Regions from separate parts of the Pectobacterium carotovorum genome, predicted to be linked through region 1. Evidence: predicted binding sites of a transcription regulator. Region 1 holds the regulator's gene; the other holds the start of a gene.

Region 1 (7,682 bases):
AGCAGCACGCCCAGCGTGTAGTCCGTCAACCGGGTAAAAATCTCAATCAGGCTGGTATTAAAGAACAGGATCAGGCCACAGATCAGCATGATCGCGCCAATGACCTGCGTGCCACGCATCTTTTCTTTTAGGATCAGTACGCTGGCAAACATCATACCAACAGGAGAAAGCTGCCCGATAACCTGAGACGCCGTCGGACTCAGATATTGAAGAGACGAGCTAAAGAAAACAAAATTGCCTAATAATCCAGCGGTTGCAATTAGTAGCAGAACCCACCAACGCCGATGCCGGAAAACCCGCATTGGCGGTAAATTCTTACGGTATGACAGAATAATGCCGAGTCCAATCGACGCGATAAAAAAACGATACCAAACAATCGTATAAGGTTCCATCACCACCAGAACCTGTTTCATGGCTATCGGTAACGCCCCCCAGCAAACTGCCGTGGTCAGCGCCAGACAAAGACCGATACCCGTCTGCTGTTTAGTATTCATACTTATCCAGATGGTTTACTCAGAATCAGAATGTAAAAAGCCCCGCAAAGAATTGCGGGGCTTGAATCCGTAAGACCTAACGCGAAATATTATTCAGCAACGATGCTGATATATTTACGGTTTTTTGGGCCTTTAACTTCAAACTGAACTTTACCATCAGTCAAAGCGAACAGAGTGTGGTCTTTCCCGCAGCCAACGTTAGTTCCTGCGTGGAATTTAGTACCACGTTGACGAACGATGATGTTACCAGCCAGTACACTTTCGCCGCCAAAACGTTTTACGCCCAGACGTTGTGCGTTAGAGTCACGACCGTTACGGGTTGAACCGCCAGCTTTCTTGTGTGCCATTTAATCCGCTCTCCTAATCTTAAGCGCTGATGCCGGTAATTTTCACGTCAGTGAACCACTGACGGTGGCCTGCTTGCTTACGGTAGTGTTTACGGCGACGGAACTTAACGATCTTCACCTTTTCGCCACGACCATGAGCAACAACTTCAGCTTTGATTTTACCGCCATCGACGAAAGGAACGCCGATTTTGATTTCTTCACCATTAGCAACCATCAGAACTTGGTCAAACTCAACGGCTTCACCAGTTGCGATGTCCAGCTTTTCCAAGCGAACGGTTTGTCCTTCGCTTACTCGGTGTTGTTTACCACCACTTTGGAAAACTGCGTACATATAAAACTCCGCTTTCCGCGCACTCACCATAGGTTTCAGAGCGCGCTATAAATATTCATAATAGGGCGCGAATTCTACGCAAAAATACTGCGGATGACAAGTGCATAATCAAAGGATGTGAAGAAAAAGAATACAACGTATGAACTGCCGTTTATCTCTCTCATTTTTCAAGTACAATCGGCGCAATAAGTTCCGTCTTGCCGATATGCAGCAGCAATCTTACGGCAGTGTTGAAGACATACGTTGGCACAAACCATGAATCTAGAACAAATTACAACATTAACCGCGCAGGATATGGCAGCTGTTAATAACGTCATTCTTGAACAACTGAATTCCGACGTCGTTTTGATCAACCAGCTTGGGCATTACATCATCAGCGGCGGTGGAAAACGTATACGCCCGATGATTGCTGTACTAGCCGCCAGAGCCCTCGACTATAACGGTGATAAACATGTCACCGTCGCCGCACTGATCGAATTTATTCATACCGCAACGCTGCTGCATGATGACGTGGTCGACGAATCTGACATGCGTCGGGGTAAAGCAACGGCCAACGCTGCCTTTGGCAACGCCGCGAGTGTGCTGGTTGGGGATTTCATTTATACCCGCGCCTTCCAGATGATGACCAGCCTCGAATCGTTACGCGTGCTGGCGCTGATGTCAGAAGCAGTAAACGTTATTGCCGAAGGCGAAGTCTTGCAGTTAATGAACTGCAACGACCCGGATATTACTGAAGAAAGCTATATGCGCGTCATTTACAGCAAAACGGCACGTTTATTTGAAGCCGCCGCGCAATCTTCATCCATCCTTGCAGGCGCGACGCCAGAGCAAGAAAAAGCGCTTCAGGACTATGGCCGCTACCTGGGCACCGCGTTCCAGTTAATTGACGATCTGCTTGATTACAGCGCAGACGGCAAAACGCTGGGCAAAAACACGGGCGACGACCTCAATGAAGGCAAGCCAACACTGCCACTGCTGCACGCCATGCGTAATGGCAATGCAGAACAGAGTTCGCTGATTCGTCAGGCAATTGAAGAAGGAAACGGGCGTCATCTGCTGGAACCAGTGCTTGCCACCATGCAGCAATGTGGTTCGCTTGACTATACGCGCCAGCGTGCCGAAGAAGAGGCAGATAAAGCGATTAGCGCACTACAGCAGCTACCGGAAACGCCATACCGTATGGCGCTCGAAGGCCTCGCCCACTTAGCCGTACAGCGCGATTTCTAATCGTGGTGTGAGGTACTACTTGTCTGATTCAATCTAAGTAGCGCTGCCTTGCAGCGCTACTCGTTCGCAGACTAGGCAGTCTGGTCGATGGGGACATCATCCAGCCGAGACAACATCGCTATCGTCCCTTCACGCAAGATGAAATTGATCAGCCGGGTTCGTTCATCAACGGAAAGTTGATGGAAAATATGCACCCACGATGACAGCAGGGTCGGCTCATTATCTATACGATAATATTCTGTTGGTGGGTTCTCTTTTATGAGCAGAGAGTTCCTGACCTCATTCGGCAAACTGCGAATAGAGTATTCGACACCGCGCCCTTGAACCCCTTTCCGCCTGCGCTTTTCCCAACCGTCGTCTCGCGCTCGTTTGTTCAGCCCCTGCGGTGACTTCGGCAATCCACCTACGCCAACCAGCTCACTTGTTGCAAACCATTCTTTGTCCATACTCGTCACTCCCTTGTTTGTTTTGAACAGGCATTACGTCAACTCGCCCAAAAGTTTCCATATAATAGACTATAATTACCTAAACCGCTAACTTTTACACGTTACCGGCACACCTAAGTAATAAAGAAATGATTAAATCCAGTACGATGCTAAAACATCGCGACCAGAGTAATACGGTCAACCGAAAGAAAATGCAGGTTCCTTCTTCACCATAGATTGGCAATTGGAGAACCCGCTTTCGATGGCTCAGTCAATCTCCATTGATGAGATGGGTTCCTCGTCCGACGGTGTAATACCTAACTGGCTCAGCGTCGTCGATACGCCGACGCGAAGAATATAAGCGATTAGCTCATCTCTTTCTTTTTCAGATAGTTGCTGATAAATCTGCATCCATACTGCCAAGGCAGCAGGCTGCTTCGCCGAGTAGGCGGAAGGCTCGGTTTCGAGTAATAGGGATTTTTTTACCGTATCCGGTAAGCTGTGAATTGAGTACTCCACTCCTCTTCCCTGGACGCCTTTACGGCGACGCTTCTCCCATCCATCCTCGCGGGCGCGCTTATTCAATCCTTGTCTTGATTTCGGAAGGCCGCCGACTCCAACCAATTCGCTGGTAGCAAACCACTCTTTTTTCATTGCCTTTCATCCTGATAGTGCCATCCCTAACAAAAACGCGCTTATTTGGAAATTAATTGAGAATTTTAAGGAAAATTAATGCTATATTATTTCCAAATAATAATGTCATGTTAGCTCGGCATATAACTAACATCCGTTATTTATACCACTAATCTACAGTCGTCTTATAGCAAATAAGGGAAGGAATATGATTTTAAGGAAACAAGACTGGCATCCCGCTGATATCATTGCTGCACTGCGCAAGAAAAACACGACGCTGGCGGCGGTATCGCGAGCGGCCGGATTAAGCTCATCTACGTTAGCTAACGCGCTATCACGCCCCTGGCCCAAAGGGGAATGGCTTATTGCCGATGCGCTGAGTATTCACCCATCAGAGATTTGGCCCAGCCGGTACTACGATCCGGAAACCAATGAGCTTATCGACAGAAAAAAACTCATCCGCCCCGATTAAAAAGAAAAGCCGGAGATATCGATCTCCGGCTTTTTATTCAACGTCACGTATTACAAGAATCTCAATGATTAATTCTTGATGAACGTCTCGCCTAGCTCAATATCCTGCTTCAACGTATCCAGCATGCTGTTAAGCGCGTTTTGCTCAAAAGCACTTAATGTGCCGATGTCTTTACGCTCTACAACGCCGCCTTTGCCCAACAGCACCGGCTGAGCGAAGAAGCGGGCATATTTGCCATCGCTTTCAACGTATGCACATTCCACCACACCGCTTTCACCTTGCAGCGCACGAACCAGAGACAGACCAAAGCGTGCAGCAGCCTGACCCATAGACAGCGTTGCCGATCCGCCACCCGCTTTGGCTTCAACAACTTCGGTGCCCGCATTCTGAATACGCTTGGTCAGATCGGCCACTTCCTGCTCGCTGAAGCTGATACCAGGAACTTGAGACAGCAGTGGAAGAATCGTCACACCAGAGTGTCCGCCGATAACCGGTACATTAATATCCTGCGGCTGTTTGCCTTTCAGCTCAGCAACGAACGTGTTGGAACGGATGATATCCAGCGTGGTAACACCGAACAGTTTGTTTTTGTCATACACGCCGGCTTTTTTCAGCACTTCTGCTGCAATGGCAACGGTCGTATTCACCGGGTTAGTGATAATACCGATACAGGCTTTCGGGCAGGTAACCGCGATTTGCTCAACCAGATTACGCACAATACCCGCATTGACGTTGAACAGATCGGAACGATCCATACCAGGTTTACGCGCCACACCGGCAGAGATCAGCACGATATCCGCGCCAGCAAGCGCAGGTTTAGCATCTTCACCGCTATAGCCTTTGATCTTCACTGCTGTAGGAATATGGCTCAGATCGACTGCAACACCCGGCGTGACCGGAGCGATATCGTAAAGGGATAGTTCTGAACCTGAAGGAAGCTGGGTTTTGAGGAGGAGTGCGAGTGCCTGACCGATACCACCTGCTGCTCCGAGAACTGCAACTTTCATCCTAAACTCCTTATTATCGTAAAATAAAAAAGTGCCGTGAATTCATTTGGTTATAAACAGAATATAAAAAATGGGGATAAGATCAGTCTACTCATCTTTCTGCAAATGACATGAGAGACAAAAAATACGCTATGTCTCTAATAATAAATCAAAAACAACCATTCGTTTGAAAGGTAAGTAAAGTTAATAAGCTATTGAGCTATAACGCGGTGTTCATTCACGTGCAATTAACCTGTGCGCTACATTACACCGATCGATGGCGTCCAAACAACATCATTCTGATAACATTTGATTTACTTTTATGTGACGCAGGACGCATTTTCCGGACTCACCGGGAGCCAAATTTTTGTGAAAACAGCGACTAGCACATATCTGGTGAAATAGACTGGAATTATAGGCGATTTAATTGCATAAAAATTCACACAACTGCATAATAGGTGGATTAACCATAACAATTAATCCGGTGCAGAATGCGAAATTCGACAAAACAAGAAGACCTCGTTAAAGCGTTCAAAGCGCTGTTAAAGGAAGAGAAGTTCAGTTCTCAAAGTGAAATTGTTCAGGCATTGCAAGACGAAGGATTTGAAAATATCAACCAATCCAAGGTGTCACGCATGCTAACGAAATTTGGCGCCGTGCGCACACGTAATGCCAAAATGGAGATGGTGTATTGTCTCCCAGCCGAACTCGGCGTTCCTACGACCTCCAGCCCGTTGAAGAATCTTGTACTGGACGTGGACTATAACGATGCGGTCATCGTCATCCATACCAGCCCTGGAGCCGCGCAGCTCATTGCCCGCCTGCTGGATTCACTCGGGAAGTCCGAAGGAATTCTCGGCACCATCGCGGGGGATGACACGATCTTCACCACCCCGGCAAGAGGCTTCAGCGTCAAACAGCTTTACGAAGCTATTTTGGTGCTATTCGAACAAGAGCTGTAACTCCCCTCTCGCCTACCGTTTTTATTACTCGTTTTTTACTGAGTATTTTTCGCTACGTTTTCTTTGCTACGTGTAGGCACGCTACACGTAGCGATTATTACCAAAACGCTCACACCGCAGGCAATTCAGCCAACGGCCAACGTGGTCGAACAGATACTCCCAGCGTCTGACTGGCACCATGCACCAGACGGACGCTGCCCGCATAGGCAATCATCGCACCATTATCCGTGCAGAATTCAGGACGCGCATAAAACACTTCGCCGCCCCGTTTCGCCATCACTTCGCCTAAGCGCTGGCGCAGCGTCCGGTTTGCACTCACGCCCCCAGCCATGACCAATCGCTTAAAGCCCGTTTCATCCAGCGCACGCCGACATTTTATCGCCAGCGTATCTACAACGGCATCTTCAAATGCGCGAGCAATGTCGGCACGCGTTTGATCGTCATCACCGTTGCTACGAATCGTATTAGCAGCAAACGTTTTTAGCCCAGAGAAGCTGAAATCCAGACCGGGACGATCGGTCATTGGGCGAGGAAACGTAAAGCGCTGGGAATCACCCGCCTGCGCCATTTTCGACAGCATCGGGCCACCGGGGTAATCCAGCCCCAGAAGTTTAGCCGTCTTATCAAACGCTTCGCCCGCCGCGTCATCAATCGATTCGCCCAACAAACGGTATTCACCAATGCCCGTCACGCTGATGAGCTGCGTATGTCCACCAGAAACCAGCAGCGCCACGAAGGGAAACGCCGGTGGATTGTCTTCCAGCATCGGCGCCAGCAAATGCCCTTCCATGTGGTGAACAGGAATCGCCGGCACATTCCAGGCAAACGCCAGAGAGCGGCCGACTGTCGCCCCCACCAATAACGCGCCAACCAAACCAGGACCGGCGGTATAAGCCACGCCATCGATATCGCTTGCCTGCAACCCGGCTTCACGCAGCGCCGCCTGAATTAACGGGACCGTTTTACGCACGTGATCGCGTGAGGCAAGCTCAGGCACTACGCCGCCGTAATCAGCATGTAATTTGACCTGGCTGTATAACTGATTGGCGAGCAAACCGGTTTCGGTGTCATAAATGGCCACGCCAGTTTCATCACAGGATGTTTCGATACCCAATACGCGCATTGCTGTTCCTACTTTGATGACGATACAAGCGCTCGTTGAATGCCGCTTGCTTCAAACTGTGGATAGTCTACCATAAGCGCCCTGATTTCTGCGCTGGCCGCGGTTGGGTGTTTTATGATCACCACAATGCTTTACAAAGACGCCACGTTTGCAGTAGAATTCCGCACCATTTTGAAAAGGCTGGCACAAGGCCAGCGGCAAACCGAATTTATTGAGGTGAGAGGCACATGCCGGTAATTAAAGTACGTGAAAACGAGCCGTTCGACGTAGCTCTGCGTCGCTTCAAGCGTTCCTGTGAAAAAGCAGGTGTTTTGGCTGAAGTTCGTCGTCGTGAGTTTTATGAAAAACCAACGACCGAACGTAAGCGCGCTAAAGCTTCTGCAGTGAAACGTCACGCGAAGAAATTGGCTCGAGAAAACGCACGCCGCACTCGTCTGTATTAATTTTCAGGAGGGTTTCCCTCCAACGCGTGATTAATCCGCAGACTTAGCAGTTGCATACGAAGGCCGTGCTTTCCGAAAGGAAGCGCGGCTTGTTGTCGTTTATAAGCTATATCCAATGTAACCACCTTACAGAAAGATATATATCAGGGGCTTATGGCTGGACGAATCCCACGCGTATTTATTAATGACCTGCTGGCTCGCACCGACATCGTCGATCTCATTGACGCGCGCGTCAAACT
Region 2 (7,682 bases), on a different contig from region 1:
ATTTCTGGCGGGCCGGGAACGGGGAAAACCACGACGGTGGCTAAGTTGTTAGCGGCGCTGATTGAACTGAATACGGGAGACGCGTTACGTATTCAACTGGCTGCGCCGACCGGGAAAGCGGCTGCGCGGCTCACGGAGTCGCTGGGGCAGGCCCTGCACCGTCTGGCGGTGGATCCTCGGTTGCGGGAAGCGTTTCCGCAGGAAGCGACAACGCTGCATCGTCTTTTGGGGGCGGTGACGGACAGCCAGCGTCTGCGCTACCATCAGGACAATCCACTGCATTTGGATGTGCTGATTGTGGATGAGGCGTCGATGGTCGATCTGCCGATGATGGCAAATGTGATCGCTGCGCTTCCTCCACACGCCAGAATTATCTTTCTGGGCGATCGCGATCAGTTGGCATCCGTCGAGGCGGGGGCGGTGTTGGGCGATATCTGTCGTTTTGCCGAGGCTGGCTATAGCCGTACGCGGGCGCAGCAGTTGCAGCGGCTGACGGGCTGTCATCTGGATGAAAGCGGCCCTGAAGGGCAGTCGACGGTCAGTGACAGTATTTGTCTGTTACGCCGGAGCTACCGCTTCGATCCACATTCCGGTATCGGGCAACTGGCGCTGGCGGTGAACGGCGGCGATGATGCTCGCGTGCGTGCCGTGCTGAACGGCGAGTTTGCTGATATCACCTGTAGTCCATTAGCCGAGGCTGAAGAGTATCAGGCCATGTTGGCGCAGTGTGTCGAAGGGTATCGTGATTATCTACAGCTTATTACTGCGGGAGCAACGCCGGATGCCGTGCTGCTTGCCTTCCAGCGTTATCGACAGCTGTGCGCGCTGCGTGAAGGGCCGTTTGGCGTCGCAGGGCTGAATCAGCGTATTGAGCAGGCTTTGCATCAGGCTGGGTTGATTCAGCGCAGTCGTAATCCGCTTAACCGCTGGTATCCCGGCCGGCCGGTTATGATTGAACGGAACGATGCTGCTTTGGGTCTGTTCAATGGTGATATCGGTATCGCCATGATCGGGGAAAGCGGCGAGCTACGCGTGTTTTTCCCCTTGCCGAATGGCGAAACCAAAGACGTTACGCCAAGCCGTCTGCCGCCGCACGAAACGGCTTATGCGATGACGGTGCATAAATCGCAGGGATCGGAGTTTGATCATACCGCGCTGGTGCTGCCGAACCATTATTTGCCGGTGCTGACGCGGGAACTGGTGTATACCGCCATCACCCGCGCGCGCCAGCGTTTGTCTCTCTATACCGACATCAAGATCCTCTGCCGTGCGGTGAAGACGCCAACACAGCGCTATAGCGGTTTGGAAGAGCGAATTAGCGCACTAATGAATGGCGACACACCCTAAATCATTCGCGTGGCAGACAAAGCCCATGTCGGGCCAAGTCGGCAAGGGAAGCCAATGCCCATGCAGCTTGACGTGTGGCGGATAGAACGTCAGGTGGTTAGAACCTCAAATAGATAGAACGTCAGGCGGACTCGCGCTCAATCAGTGAAAAACCAATATCTACGATGGGGGAAGGCACGTTTTTCCCCTCAATCTTTTCCGCCAGCATTGCTGCTGCATCGGTGCCGATTTTCCAGCGATCGATCCTGACAGTGGTAATCGCCGGTATGCTGTGGGCGGCGAAATCCAGATCGCCAAATCCCATCACTGCCAGTTTCTTTGGCACCGCTAATCCTCTGGCGGCGGCCTCGATTATCACACCCTGGGCCAGGGTATCGGAACTGCAAATGATGGCATCAAAAACGTCGCCATCGGCGAGCAGATCGCTCAGCCCTTGTCGCCCTATCGCCAGCGTGGCAGGCCAGGGGGCGATGGCCTCACGTATATAACCATTCGGCTGTTTTTGTATGACGTCGTAGATACCTTTCTTACGCAGCCCGGCACGTGCGTCTTCAGTCCAGACAAGGCCGAAGCGTGAATGTCCTTTATCCAGCAGATAATGTCCGATGGCGTTCCCAATGCTTTCATGGGAGAAACCAACCAGCATATCGAGTGGTGTTGGCGTGAGATCCCAGATCTCAACGACAGGGATCGTGGCGTTGAGCAGAAGACGTTTGAGTTCGGGCGTATGGTGAATACCAGTGAGGACGATGCCGTCCGGGCGACGAGAAAGTAGGGTGGCGACAATCTCCGCCTCGGATTCATTGGTATCGCCAGCGACGCACAGCAGCATGTGGTAACCGCGTGCGGCCAGCTCATCGCTTATCGCCTGAACGGTATCAACGAACATGTTGTTATTGATCTGCGGTACGACGACGGCAATTAGCTTGCTGCGCCGAGACGCGAGCCCGCCTGCTAACATATTGGGGATATAACCCGTAGCGCGGACGGCTTCCATTACCTTGTTCACGGTTTCTGCACGAACAATCTTCGGGTTGTTCAACGCGCGGCTGACCGTCATGGGGGAAATGCCTGCGGCACGCGCGACATCTTCAAGCGTGGGTACACGCGGTGGGGGACTGCTGGCGTTCTTATCGCGTTTCAATCACGGGTTCCCTTCTGAGGCTACGCGCACATTCACATGTCGTCGGATTATCGTTGATGGCATATCGGTTTTCCAGTTGCTGGTGTATCTGGCAACCTGCCGAATTGTCTCGTTTTTTCGGGCTGGCACCAGAGCTGGCTATGCCGTATTCCCGTTATATCCTCTTACTTTTTATGGTGATTGCGCAATCATTAATGATGACGCTTAATGACCGATTTTATCGTGATAATGATTGTTATGTGATCCATATTGCATGTTTTTTCTTCATTTATCGCTATCTTCTTTTCTGTTTATGAATGTTAGCGCAATCATTTTGTGGGGTAAGACATGACCATCAGTGCAAATTCAGCAGCGGTTAGCTATGCGAAAGTCACGAACGTCAGAACGGCTGCCGAGTCGGGCGATCGAATTGAATGGGTAAAACTCTCTCTGGCGTTTTTGCCGCTGGCAACGCCGGTTAGCGATGCGAAAGTGCTGACCGGAAGGCAGAAACCGCTGACCGAAGTGGCGATTATTTTTGCGGAAATCCGCAGTCGTGATGGGTTTGAAGGCGTGGGGTTTAGCTACTCCAAGCGGGCGGGCGGACAGGGCATTTATGCGCACGCGAAAGAGATTGCGGATAACCTGTTGGGCGAAGATCCGAACGATATCGATAAGATCTACACCAAGCTGCTGTGGGCTGGGGCATCGGTTGGCCGCAGTGGAATGGCGGTACAGGCGATTTCTCCGCTCGACATCGCGCTGTGGGATATGAAAGCCAAGCGCGCGGGTCTGCCTCTTTCTAAGCTGTTGGGCTCACATCGTGATTCCGTGCAGTGCTACAACACCTCCGGCGGCTTCCTGCATACGCCATTGGATCAGGTATTAAAAAATGTCGTCATCTCCCGTGAAAGCGGTATCGGCGGGATCAAATTGAAAGTCGGGCAGCCGAATACGGCGGAGGATATCCGTCGTCTTACGGCGGTGCGTGAAGCGCTGGGAGATGACTTCCCGCTGATGGTGGATGCCAATCAGCAGTGGGATCGCGAAACGGCGATTCGGATGGGAAGAAAGATGGAAGCCTTTAACCTGATTTGGATTGAAGAGCCGCTGGATGCCTACGATGTGGAAGGCCATGCGGCGCTGACGGCGGCGCTGGATACACCGATTGCCACTGGCGAGATGCTGACCAGCTTCCGCGAGCATGAACAGTTGATCCTCGGGAACGCCAGTGATTTTGTTCAGCCGGATGCGCCGCGCGTGGGCGGGATTTCGCCTTTCCTGAAAATTATGGATTTGGCTGCGAAGCACGGGCGTAAGCTGGCACCGCACTTTGCGATGGAAGTGCATTTGCATCTGGCTGCGGCCTATCCGATTGAGCCCTGGCTGGAACACTTCGAGTGGCTGAATCCGCTCTTCAACGAGCAGCTAGAATTGCGCGATGGGCGGATGTGGGTATCCGATCGTCTGGGGCTGGGATTTACGCTGAGTGAGCAGGCAAGGAAGTGGACAACGCTGAGCTGCGAGTTTGGCAAGCAGCCATAAGCTGATAGGCGCTCGTGGCCGATTTTACGGTCGGCCACGAGAAGTGTTATCGAGTGGAATAGCTCAGAGATCCAGCACCAGAATCTTCGAACGACGCTGGTAGTTGTACAGCGCCTGTTTTTTCTTCGGCAGCATTTCCACTTCGGCGGGTAAAAAGCCGCGTTCCTGGAACCAGTGAATGCTGTGCGTCGTCAGCACAAACAGCTTTTGCAGGCCCTGCTGGCGTGCCTGAGCAGCAATGCGTAGCAATAGCATATCGCCGCGCGATGAACTGCGGTAATCCGGATGAACCGCAACGCAGGCCATTTCGCCGATGCTTTCTTCCGGGAACGGATAAAGCGCAGCGCAGGCGATGGTCAGGTTATCGCGTACCACGACGGTGAATTTGTCGATCTCCATTTCCAACTGCTCACGCGAGCGTCTTACCAGAATGCCTTGTTCTTCCAGCGGGCGGATCAGTTCCAGAATGCCGCCGATGTCATTGATGGTCGCACGGCGAACCTGCTCGGCGCTCTCCATCACGATCTGCGTACCGATGCCGTCACGTGAGAACAACTCCTGCAGCAGCGCACCGTCATCCTGATAGCTGATCAGATGGCTGCGGCGTACGCCGCTACGGCAGGCTTTGACTGCGCCGCGTAGGAATCTGACGGTACCAGAATGGTAATCGCCAGCCTGTTCCAGCGCATCAATACGCTGCTGTGCGTCATCCGGGAACAGCTCGGAAATGATGCTGCCTTCTTCATTGGTCACGCCCTGCGAGGAGCAGAAGCCAATCATCTTCTCTGCCTTCAGCTTAATGGCGAGCTGGGTCGCGACCTCTTCTGAGGTTAAATTGAAACTTTCACCCGTGACAGAAACCGCAACCGGCCCGAGCAGGACAATCGCGCCGCTATTCAGCTGGCGGTGAACCGCTTCTTCATCAATGCGGCGAATGCGGCCGCTGTGGCAGTAGTCCACGCCGTCATCAACGCCAAGCGGCTGCGCGATAATAAAATTACCGCTGACGACATTAATATGGGCGCCTTGCAGCGGCGTGTTGTTCAGGCTCATCGACAGTCGGGCCGTGATGTCCAATTGCAGCATCCCCGCCGCCTGCTTAACCAGTTCCAGCGTAGTGCTGTCGGTGATGCGGGTGTTTTTATGGTAGTGAGGCTCGTAGTGATGCGTTGTCAGGTTGGCATCGATCTGGGGGCGAGCGCCATAAACGACCACCAGCTTGATCCCCAGACTGTGCAGCAGCCCGATATCATTTACGATGCTAGAGAAGTTGGCATGTTCAATGGCTTCGCCACCTAACATGATGACAAACGTTTTGCCACGGTGGGCATTGATATAGGGAACTGAATGGCGGAAGCCCTGAACCAGTTCTGTACTCCGTTCCTTCACTGCGAGCCCTCTTTGCATTTTTATTCGTAATTTCTGTATTTTTATTCTTTATAGCGTAAAACGCAAGAGGAAGTATTCACCATAAAAGCGAGGTTAATGCTTCAAATTTATGATATCCGCCTGTTATAAGGCCTGCAGATGATTTTTGCATGACAGCACTGGGCAGATTCGTTAAAGTTTTTGACAATTTTTACCTTTATTCATTTTTTGATCGCTTATCCCATGCAGTAGCAAACAAAAATTCAGGATAACGCACAGCAATCAGATCGGAGCGGCATGTCTCATTCGAATCATCATCTGACTCGACGGCGTCTATTACAAAGCGCAGCAGCAACCTGGCTGTTAAGCGTAAGTGGTGTAGGGATGGCGGCGACCACACAGGTTGTTGCCGTGCGCGTCTGGCCGTCTTCTGCCTATACCCGCGTCACGTTGGAATCTAATCACCCGCTGAAATATAAACAGTTTAGTCTCAGTAATCCTGAACGTATTGTGGTGGATATCGAAAATGTTCACCTGAACAGCGTATTGAAGGAAATAGCCAGCCAGTTTCAGCAGGATAACGATCCGCTGATTAAAGAAGCGCGCATCGGCCAGTTTGATAAAAGCACGGTGCGTTTGGTGCTGGAACTCAAACAGCAGGCGACGACCAAAGTCTTTACGCTGGGGCCGGTGGCCGAATTCAAGCATCGGCTGGTGCTGGATTTGTACCCTGCGGCAGGGCGCTATGACAACGAAGAAGATCCGCTGCTGGCGCTGTTGGAGGATTACAACAAAGGCGATCTGGAGCGCACGCTGCCAGCAGAAGCGCCGAAAGCCGGGAAGGCAGGGCGGGATCGTCCGCTGATTATTATGCTCGACCCTGGTCACGGCGGTGAAGATCCCGGTGCGATTGGCAAGAATAAAACGCGCGAGAAAGACATCGTGCTGCAAATCGCCCGCCGCCTGCGCAAGCTGATCGATAATGAATCCAACATGAAAGCCTATATGACGCGTAATGAAGATGTGTTCATTCCGCTACGCGTGCGGGTGGCGAAAGCGCGCAAGCAGCGTGCCGATCTGTTCATTTCGATTCATGCGGATGCGTTTACCAATCGATCGGCAAGAGGATCGTCTGTTTTTGCACTCTCGAAGAAAGGGGCAACCAGTACCGCTGCCAGATTTCTGGCAGAAACTCAGAACGAATCCGATTTGATCGGCGGCGTGAGCATGAGCGGCGATCGCTATCTGGATCACACCATGTTCGATCTGGTGCAGACCGTCACTATCAGCGACAGCCTGAAGTTTGGTAAAGAGATCCTGAGTCGGTTGGGCAAAGTGAATCGCCTGCATAAAAACAGCGTCGATCAGGCTGGATTTGCGGTACTGAAAGCGCCGGATATTCCGTCTGTTCTGGTTGAGACGGCATTTATCAGTAATCTGGAGGAAGAGCGCAAGCTGCGCACCGGTCATTTCCAGCAGCAAATTGCCGAATCCATTTTTGCAGGCATTAAAGCCTACTTTGCCAGCCAGGCTCAGCAGTAATTGATGTTGCTGATGTCGTACGATGACCGCGCCTAACCGGCGCGGTTCAGCAGTAATATGTCTGGGGCGTGGTATGTAGAGATAGGTAGTATGTAGAAATAGGTCGCGCAGAAAACAAAAAAGCACCCGTTAAGGTGCTTTATCGCTGCGTTCTTAATCGAACAGAACGTAATTGAAAATAGTCTTAATTGGTTGCGGGGGCCGGATTCGAACCGACGACCTTCGGGTTATGAGCCCGACGAGCTACCAGGCTGCTCCACCCCGCGTCCGTACTAACTTTTTACTATTGACTATCTTTTACTGCTTTCACTTTTCTTGATGGACGACTCACATCAATTGGTTGCGGGGGCCGGATTCGAACCGACGACCTTCGGGTTATGAGCCCGACGAGCTACCAGGCTGCTCCACCCCGCGTCCGTACTAACTTTTTACTATTGACTATCTTTTACTACTTTCACTTTTCTTGATGGACGACTCACATCAATTGGTTGCGGGGGCCGGATTTGAACCGACGACCTTCGGGTTATGAGCCCGACGAGCTACCAGGCTGCTCCACCCCGCGTCCGTGGATGCGCACTATACTCTCCATGAGTATTGATGCAACCTATTTCTCTAAAAAGCACGGTATTTGGCGGTCAGGTGATTGATTTACCGCCTTATAGGTTGTTTTGTGACCGTAATGTGGCGATGGGAGGAAACCCCACCTTTTACTGTGCCGCGTGCCGAATGGCATACGCGCGATCCGTGGATTTATGTG

The links. The regulator ArgR, encoded in region 1, controls arginine synthesis, uptake and breakdown. The targets are predictions, from matches to a motif close to ANTGAATAAAAATACANT.
Region 2: argA (amino-acid N-acetyltransferase) is a predicted target of ArgR. The motif match lies at 5,437-5,454, and genes of this name have one in related genera.

The regions. Positions count from the first base shown of each region.
Region 1 is NZ_JAXAFK010000002.1:354,188-361,869, reverse strand. It holds gene R9X49_RS13650 (DMT family transporter) at 1-494, opposite strand, end outside; gene rpmA (50S ribosomal protein L27) at 584-841, opposite strand; gene rplU (50S ribosomal protein L21) at 861-1,172, opposite strand; gene ispB (octaprenyl diphosphate synthase) at 1,428-2,399, shown strand; gene R9X49_RS13630 (DNA-binding protein) at 2,471-2,845, opposite strand; gene R9X49_RS13625 (DNA-binding protein) at 3,092-3,478, opposite strand; gene R9X49_RS13620 (helix-turn-helix domain-containing protein) at 3,666-3,929, shown strand; gene mdh (malate dehydrogenase) at 3,998-4,936, opposite strand; gene argR (transcriptional regulator ArgR) at 5,407-5,877, shown strand; gene tsaD (tRNA (adenosine(37)-N6)-threonylcarbamoyltransferase complex transferase subunit TsaD) at 5,987-7,000, opposite strand; gene rpsU (30S ribosomal protein S21) at 7,228-7,443, shown strand; gene dnaG (DNA primase) at 7,597-7,682, shown strand, end outside.
Region 2 is NZ_JAXAFK010000001.1:179,638-187,319, forward strand. It holds gene recD (exodeoxyribonuclease V subunit alpha) at 1-1,347, shown strand, start outside; gene R9X49_RS00750 (LacI family DNA-binding transcriptional regulator) at 1,469-2,491, opposite strand; gene R9X49_RS00755 (L-talarate/galactarate dehydratase) at 2,819-4,015, shown strand; gene argA (amino-acid N-acetyltransferase) at 4,079-5,422, opposite strand; gene amiC (N-acetylmuramoyl-L-alanine amidase AmiC) at 5,681-6,925, shown strand; tRNA gene R9X49_RS00770 (tRNA-Met) at 7,115-7,191, opposite strand; tRNA gene R9X49_RS00775 (tRNA-Met) at 7,263-7,339, opposite strand; tRNA gene R9X49_RS00780 (tRNA-Met) at 7,411-7,487, opposite strand.